DNA from 2 places in the Duganella sp. 3397 genome. Region 2 is predicted to be linked to the other one. Evidence: predicted binding sites of a transcription regulator. Region 2 holds the regulator's gene; the other holds the start of a gene.

The links. The regulator LexA, encoded in region 2, represses DNA repair genes until DNA is damaged. The targets are predictions, from matches to a motif close to ACTGTATNNNNATACAGT.
Positions count from the first base shown of each region.
Region 1: imuA (translesion DNA synthesis-associated protein ImuA) is a predicted target of LexA. The motif match lies at 2,602-2,619, and genes of this name have one in related genera.

Region 1 covers NZ_JAVDVB010000006.1:7,451-11,865, forward strand. Annotated here, with positions in the region: gene J2X54_RS19850 (peptidase M61) at 1-233, shown strand, start outside; gene J2X54_RS19855 (hypothetical protein) at 264-611, shown strand; gene J2X54_RS19860 (alpha/beta fold hydrolase) at 612-1,370, opposite strand; gene J2X54_RS19865 (antitoxin Xre-like helix-turn-helix domain-containing protein) at 1,489-2,001, shown strand; gene J2X54_RS19870 (RES family NAD+ phosphorylase) at 1,998-2,468, shown strand; gene imuA (translesion DNA synthesis-associated protein ImuA) at 2,654-3,409, shown strand; gene J2X54_RS19880 (DNA polymerase Y family protein) at 3,342-4,415, shown strand, end outside.
Region 2 covers NZ_JAVDVB010000010.1:108,812-113,226, reverse strand. Annotated here, with positions in the region: gene J2X54_RS24355 (DUF5695 domain-containing protein) at 1-1,240, shown strand, start outside; gene lexA (transcriptional repressor LexA) at 1,357-1,995, shown strand; gene J2X54_RS24345 (cystathionine gamma-synthase family protein) at 2,030-3,274, opposite strand; gene purF (amidophosphoribosyltransferase) at 3,367-4,415, opposite strand, start outside.

The sequences.
Region 1 (4,415 bases), on a different contig from region 2:
CGGGCAACTCCACCCTGCTGGCGGTCAATGGCCGCGCCTACAAGCCAGACGTGCTGCGCGCGGCGATCACCGCTGCCAAGGGCGGCAAGGAGCCGATCCAGCTGCTGGTGAAAAAAGGCAACCTGTACACCACGTATGCGATCGATTACCACGACGGTTTGAAATACCCGCGCCTGGAACGGATCAAGGGCACGCCTGACCGCCTGGAAGCAATTCTGCAACCGATGAAGTAAGATGGCTCAACGCCCTAACCTGAGGACAATATGAGCAACAATACTGACATTCAACTGAGCGGTCCCTTCAAGGCCACCGACGGCGCCGGCCGCGCCCACGATGCCAAGGCGATCCGTATCTTCGACGAAGGCTACGGCGCCATCGAGGTGTACGTGGACTTTGCCGGCTCGGTCCAGGGCTTGCACAAGGACAAGTCCCTGATCGACGCCGTGGTGGCGCAACTGCGCACCGTCGGCTACCAGGGCCCGGCCCTCACGGCCGGCGACCCGGTACTGCAAGAGAGCAAATTGCTGGTGCTCGAAGCCCCGGACGAGTTCAACACCTTTGCCGCCGGCAAGGGCTGGAAGGACCTGGCCGAGGAATTTGGCGACGAGTAGTTATTTAAGATAGCGGCGGCTCCACGCCGCGATCAAGTCCGCCACGTACACCGCATCGTCGCGCCGGGTCAGCAAATGGTCGGCGGTATCGAGCGATACAAAGCTTTTCGGGTGCCTGGCGGCAGTCACGATTTCCATCGCATTGGCCACCGGCACGGTATCGTCGCCCGGGGCGTGCATCACCAGCAAGGCGCGCTTCAAGCCGGCAATCTTCGGTTTGATTCGATACGCTTCGGCGTCCTCGAAAAACTGGCGCCTGATGCGGAATGGCCGTCCGGCCAGCGGCACCATGGCCTCCCCTTGCTCTCTGATCAGTTCCAGGTACTTGCTGCCGAACAGGCTGGGCATATGGGTGGGATCGCTCGGTGAGCCTATCGTCACTACTGCTGTCGCTTCGGCAATCTGCTCGGCCGCCGCCAGCACGGCCGTGCCACCCAGGCTATGGCCGATCAACAACTGCGGCGCCGCGTGCTGGGTGCGCAGGAAGTCGGCAGCGGCCACCAGGTCGGCCACGTTCGAGGAAAAATTGGTATCGGCAAAATCGCCTTCGCTGCCACCGAGACCCGTAAAATCGAAACGCAGCACGGCGATGCCGTGCGCGGCCAGCGACTGCGCCAGCCGGTGGGCGCCGATCGCATCCTTGCCGCACGTAAAACAATGGGCAAACAGCGCGTAGGCGCGGATGTCGCCGTCTGGCGCGTCGAGCTTGGCAGCCAGTTTGAGGCCGTTGGAGATAAATTCCTGTCTTTGAGAACGCATGCAAACTCCTGCAACTTCGATGAGGGCGTACTCTGACGCATAAGTGGTGGCGGGACAAGATAATTAGCGCTTGCACTCCATCTCATTTGAGCTAACATATAGCCTCAAAGGAGGCGCCATGTCCGATTCCATCAAAAAACCTGTGCCGGCATCGCGCCCGGCCGGCATCAAGATTCCTAAGGTAGCAAAAAAGACGTCCGGTAGTGTCGATGGCCTGGCACTGTTCAACCTCAATCCGCAAAGCCGCATCGCGGTGATTCGCCAGGGTATTCCGGCATCGACCATCACCAGCCTGTCGTCACGCATGGGCATGAGCAAGGAAACCTTGCTCAGCAGCCTGGGCCTGTCGCGCGCGACCATCAGCCGCAAGGAAAAAGATGCCATCGTGCTGTCCAGCGATGAATCGGAACGGGTGCTGGGTGTGGAAAACCTGATCGGCCTGGTGCAAAACATGGTCGAAGAGTCGGGCGACCCCAAAGGCTTCGATGCGGCGCGCTGGGTATCGGAGTGGCTCACCTCGCCATTGCCGGCGCTCGCTGGCGCCACTCCCGCCAGTTACATGGACACGTTCGAGGGCCAGAAGCTGGTGGCAGAGTTGCTTGCCATGAGCCAGAGCGGCGCTTACGCATGACGGTGGCGGTCTGGCGCATTGCGGTGGAAGCGGCCAGCTATACCGCCAACGACTTGAGCGGCACCGGCGCCAGGCTCACGGGCGGACGCTGGAACAGCAGGGGTACGCCTGTCGTCTATTGCGCCGTCAACATCGCACTGGCCACGATCGAGACGGTGCAGTATCTGAAGGTCGGCGGCCTGCCCTACAACCGCTACCTGGTACGCATCGATATTGCCGATGATGTGTGGAACGCTTGCACGGTACTCGCACCGTTGCCCGGGGGCTGGGACGCGATTCCTGCCGGCCTCAGTGCCCGGGCAGCGGGCGACGCCTGGATCGCCTCCGGCGCCAGTGCGCTGCTGCGCGTGCCCTCGGTCATGGTGCCGGACGAAGACAATATCCTGATCAATCCCCAGCATCCCGACGCTGCGGCCATTACCGCGACCACGCTCAAGCGCTGGTTGTACGATCCGCGCCTGTTCTAAACCTCGATACAGCCGGCGGGCCCACCCATCCTGCACATGGCCTCGCTGCTGGAGGCGGTGAGCCCCGTGCGCGACCTGTGGCCAACACACTTGAAGTAAATCGGCCTTGCGCCACGGCGGCAACGGCGCTTATACTGTACATCCATACAGTATCAACTTGCCAACTCGATGTTGCCCTTGCCGCCATGCTCACGCCACCACTCGCCATTACCACCGCAGCCGCGCAGGCTGGCCGCCTGGCCATGCGCGATGTGTGGCGGGCCAGCGAGTTGGCCATTTCGCGCTCCACCACCTGCACCACCGGGCACCAGCTTCTGGACAGCGAACTGCCCAATAATGGCTGGCCGCGCTCGGCACTGATCGAACTGCTGGTGCAGCAACACGGCATCGGCGAAATGCAGTTGTTAAAACCGGTACTGGCCAGCCTGTCGGCGCGCCAGCGCGTGGCGCTGGTACAGCCGCCGTATCTGCCGCACGCCATGGCGTGCCGCGCCTGGCAAGTGAATGACCGCAACCTGCTGTGGCTCAAGCCTGCCAGCAGTGCCGACGCGCTGTGGTCGGCCGAACAAATCCTCAAGAACGGCTCGTGCGGCGCGGTGCTGCTGTGGCAGGCCAATGTGCGGCCCGAAGCGCTGCGCCGGCTTAACCTGGCCGCGCAAAGCACCGACACCTGGTTGTGGCTGCTGCGCCCGATCGCGGCGGCAGCCGATGCGTCGCCCTCGCCGCTGCGCATGACCTTGCGTCCGGCCCCCGGTGGCATCTCGGTGGACATCATCAAGCGCAAGGGCCCGCACTGCGACCAGCCCCTGTTTATCCCCCTGGGCGATATGCCGGTACCGCTGCATATCCCGTTACAACCTGCCACCCACGATCATGAAACTGATGTTAAGCGTCCACCTGCCGTTGTTGCCGCTCGAAGCGCAACGACCGTGCTGGTCTGAGCCGGCGCCCATGGTCGTCGTCGAGCACGGACTGGTGCTCGCCATGTCGCGCCAGGCCGCGCAGGCTGGCGTGCGCCTGGGGATGCGTGGTGGCGGCGTGGCGGCCATCGCGCCTGACACCACCGTGCTCGAGCGCGCAGCCGACAAGGAAGACCAGGCGCTGGACGCCATCGCCACCGCGCTGATGCAGTACACACCCGACATCACGTATCAACCCGACTGGTCGCTGCTGCTGGACGTGAGCGCCAGTCTCACGCTGTTCAGGGGCCCACACGCGCTGTGCCTGCGCGTGCTGCGCAGCGTGGCCGCGCTCGGCTTCACGCTGCAACTGGGCGCCGCGCCCACCGCTGAAGGCGCCTGGTTGCTGGCCCGTAACGCGCCGTCCAAGGATCAGCCCAAGGGCCGCCGCGTGGCCTCGATGGAGCGCCTGCAACAACGGCTCAACCAGCTGCCGTGCGAGCTGATCCCGGCTGCCGTGCCCTTCCAAGGCTGGCTCACCGATATCGGCGCGCGCAACCTCGGTGCCTTGCGCCGGCTGCCGCGCGCCGGGCTGTTACGGCGCACCGACAAGCACCTGCTGGCCGCGCTCGACCGCGCCTACGGCGAGGCGCCGGAAATGTTCGAGTGGATCAAGCCGCCGCTGCACTTTTCCGCCCGCATCGAAACCTTCGAACGCGTGGAGCACGCCGACGCCTTATTACACGGGGCGTCGAGCCTGATCCTGCAACTGGTGGGCTGGCTCACCGCCATGCAGCAGGCGGTGCGCGCGTTCACGCTGTACCTCGAACATGAACGCGGCCGCGCGGCGGTGGCGCCCACGGCGCTCGACATCATGCTGGCCGAGCCGGCATGGCACGAGTCGCACCTGGTGCGCCTGCTCAAGGAGCGCCTCGGCAAGGTGGAACTGCACGCGCCGGTGATCGCGCTGCGGCTCGAAGCAGTGAAAATCGAAGCCATGCTGCCGCCCAATGCCTCGCTGTTTCCCGAGCCGGGCGGCACGCCGCAG
Region 2 (4,415 bases):
AGTGGCCGACGGCCCGCAAGCGGGCGCCGTGCGCAAGAGCCTGTTCTACTACGACCCCGCTGCTTTCCCCGGCTACTACGCTGCCGCGACCAACTGGAAAACCTGGACCTCGTGGTCGAAAAAGGACGCGGGCGACCTGGGCCGCGCCTACAACTATCCGCACGTGGCCATCGGCCACTGGGTGCTGTACCGGCTGGCGCGCAATCACGTGGGCCTGGTCACGGCGCACGACTGGCGCTGGTATCTGCAGCACGCCTACCAGACCACGGTGGCGATGATGCGCGACGCCCCCGAATACACGCGGTTCGGCCTGATGGAAGGCGACGTCTTCCTCGACATCCTGACCGACCTGCAACACGAGGGCATGACGGTCGAAGCGGCCGACATGCGGCGCATGATGCAGCAACGCGCCGACCACTGGCGTACCCTCGCCTTCCCGTTCGGCAGCGAAATGGCGTGGGACTCCACCGGCCAGGCCGAGGTGTACGCCTGGATGCGCCATTTCGGCTACCAGCGGCAAGCCGACATTACGCGCGAAGTGATACTCGGCTACGATCCGGCCATGCCCAGCTGGGCCTACAACGGCAATGCCCGCCGCTACTGGGACTTCCTGTACGGCGGCAAGACCGCGCGCATCGAGCGCCAGGTGCACCACTACGGCTCGACCTTGAACGCGGTGCCGCTGTTCGACGCCTACCGCGCCAATCCGGCCGACTTGCACTTGCTGCGCGTGGCCTACGGCGGCCTGCTGGGCGGCATCACCAATATCGACCGCGACGGCTTCGGCTCGGCCGCCTTCCACGCCTGGCCCGACATGATGCGCTGGGATGCCTACAGCGGCGACTACGGCATGGGCTTCTACGGCCACGCCATTGCCAGCGCCAGTTACGTGCTCAAGGATCCGACCTTCGGCTGGCTGGCGTTTGGCGCCAACCTCGACGAGCAGGCCGACGGCCTGATTCGCATCGTGCCGCGCGACAGCGCCCGCACCCGCCTGTTCGTGGCGCCGGCGCGCGCCTGGATCACGCTCGAAGCCGGCAAGATCGACAGCGCCACCTACGATCCGCGCAGCGGCGCCATCACACTGGAGCTGGCGGCGGCAAGCGTGCAAACGCCCGCTGCGCGGCTGCGGGTGGAAAGTCCCAGGCAGTTGAAGGCCGGTGAATTGTTAATTGAGCGCGGCAGTTACGTGGTGCCATTGGCCAAAACTGCCCGGCGCGTCGTGCTGGAGCCGCTCTGAGACGGGCCTGTAACAACTTTTTTCACATTATTTCGCCTGATGCAAGAAATTCTCTTGCATTGGCGCGCATACTGTACAAAAATACAGACTGTCTATATACACAGCCTACTGACCCCATGATCAAGCTCACCGCACGCCAGGAACAAATTCTCAATCTGATCAAGGACGCCATCGAAAACACCGGCTTCCCGCCCACGCGCGCCGAGATCGCCAACGAGCTGGGCTTCAAGTCGGCCAACGCCGCCGAAGAGCACTTGCAGGCGCTGGCGCGCAAGGGCGCGATCGAAATCGCGGCCGGCACGTCGCGCGGCATCCGCCTGCTCGGTGTGCATGCGGAGCCGGCCGCCGCCAGGATTCCACCTTCGTTGATGATGTCGCTGCCGCTGATCGGCCGCGTGGCTGCCGGTTCGCCCATCCTGGCGCAGGAAAACCTGGAGGCGAGCTACAGCGTGGATCCGGCCATGTTCTCGGCCAAGCCCGACTACCTGCTCAAGGTGCGCGGCGAATCGATGCGCGACGCCGGCATCATGGACGGCGACCTGCTGGCGGTGAAAAAGATCGACAGCGCCAAGAATGGCCAGATCGTGGTGGCGCGCATCGGCAACGAAGTGACGGTCAAGCGCTACCGCAAGACCGGCTCGCTGGTGGAGCTGCTGCCGGAAAACCCGGAGTTCAAGATCATCAAGGTCGATCCGGAGGCGGACGAGTTTGCGCTCGAAGGCCTGGCAGTAGGCTTGATGCGTACCTGGCACTAAAAAACAAGGACCGCCGCGGCGGTCCTTTTTGTTTTCAGCATCCTTCCAGGGCGCAGCTGAAGTCTTCCAGCAGGTCGTCCTCATCCTCGATGCCGACCGACACCCGTATCAGCGACTCCGCAATCCCCATCGACGCGCGCCGCTCGGCGCCCATCTCGTAGAAGATCGTGTGCGCCACCGGGATGATCAGGGTGCGCGTGTCGCCGAGGTTCGATGCCGGAATCGCCAGTTTCAGGCGATTGAGGAAATCGAAGCAGTCGATGCCGTCCTTCAGTTCAAAACTCAGCAGCGAACCATGCTTGCGGAACAGCTCGGAGCTGATGCCATGCTGCGGATGCGAGGCCAGGCCCGGGTAGTACACCGCCGCCACGCGCTCGTCCGATTCCAGCAGCCTGGCCAGCGCCAGCGCGTTGCTGCTGGTGCGCTCCATGCGCAGCGCCAGGGTTTCGGCGCCCACCGCGATATGGTGCGCGGCCTCTGGCGCCAATGACGCACCGAAGTCGCGCAGCGCCTTGGCGCGGATTTGCGCCAGGCCCCATTGCAGCGGCTGCGCCTTTTTATAGTTCTCGTAGATGTTCGGGAACCGGGTCCAGTCATAGGCGCCGGTATCGGTGATGCTGCCACCCAAAGCGTTGCCGTGGCCGCCGATCGACTTGGTCAGTGCATTGACCACCAGGCCGGCGCCGACCGACTTGGGCCGGAACAAATACGGCGTGGTCATGGTGTTATCGACCACGTACAGGATGCCGCGCGCCTGGCACAGTTCGCCAATACGCTTGAGGTCGGCCACCTGCGTGCGCGGGTTGGCGATGGTTTCCACGAACACCACGCGGGTGTTGTCGGTGATGGCCGCCGCCACGTTGGCGACGTCGGTGGCATCGACGAACGACACGCCCACGCCCTGCGCCATGGTGGTTTGCCACAGGCTGTTGGTATTACCGAACAAGAACGACGACGACACCACGTGGTCGCCGGTACGCAGCAGCGCCTGGAACACGGCGCCGATCGCGCCCATGCCGGTGGCGAAGCAGATCGTGCCCACGCCCTGCTCCATCTGGTTGACCTTGTCTTCCAGCGCGGCGATGGTCGGGTTGCCCTGGCGGCCGTAGCGAAAGCCCGGCTCCTTGCCCTGGAATACCGATGCTAGCTGGCGCGCATCGGCGTAGCCGAAAGCCACCGAGGTGTGGATCGGCTTGTGCAGCGATCCGTGCTCGATGCCCTTCTGGCGGTCGTTGTGCAGGATGGTGGTGGTGAAGCCGTAGTTTTTCTTGTCGGTCATGGTCTGCCCAATTCAAACCCGCACCGCCACAACCGGGGTCGGACCCCTGCTGGGTCAGACCCCATGACGTGGGTGTGCGGGGTAAAACGTCATCAGCCTTCGTTGGCCAGGTTCAGGTTCAGCTGCGAGCGGCCTGCGTCTTCCGGCTTGGCGGCCTTGGTCGGGTTGTTGCGCTCGTTTTCCAGCTTGTCCAGGTACTCGCGGCTGACGTCGCCGGTGATGTAGACGCCGTCGAAGCACGACGCCTCGAAGCTGGTCAGCTCCGGGTTGACGTCGGAAATGGCCTGCTTGAGCGCTTCGATGTCCTGGTACACCAGGGCGTCGGCGGTGATCTCGCGGCACACTTCTTCCACCGTGCGGCCGTGGGCGATCAGCTCGTCGCGGGTCGGCATGTCGATGCCGTACACGTTCGGGTAGATCACCGGTGGCGCAGCCGAAGCGAAGATCACTTTCTTGGCGCCGGAGTCGCGCGCCATTTGCACAATCTCGCGGCTGGTGGTGCCGCGCACGATGGAGTCGTCCACCAGCAGCACCACTTTGTCCTTGAACTCGTCCGGAATCGCGTTGAGCTTCTGGCGCACCGATTTTTTACGTGCAGCCTGGCCGGGCATGATGAAGGTACGGCCGATGTAGCGGTTCTTGATGAAGCCTTCGCGGTATTCCTTGCCCAGCGCCAGCGCCAGCTGGATCGCTGCCGGACGCGACGAATCAGGAATCGGCATGACCACGTCGATATCGTCAGCCAGGCCTTCGCGCTGGATTTTCTTGGCCAGGTATTCGCCCATTTTCAGGCGCGTGCTGTACACCGAAGCGCCGTCGATGACCGAGTCGGGGCGGGCCAGGTACACGAATTCGAACACGCACGGGTTGAGCGACGGGTTGTCGGCGCACTGGCGCGTGTGCAGCTGCTTGTCGTTGTCGATGAACACGGTTTCGCCCGGCGCGATATCGCGCACGAAGCGGAAGCCCATGCCTTCGAGCGCCACCGATTCGGACGCGATCAGGTATTCGTTGCCTTGCTCGGTTTCATTGATGCCCAGGCACAGCGGACGAATGCCGTACGGATCGCGGAAGGCCAGCAAACCAACGCCAGCGATTTGCGCCACGGCCGCATAGCCGCCGCGGACGCGGCGCATCAAGA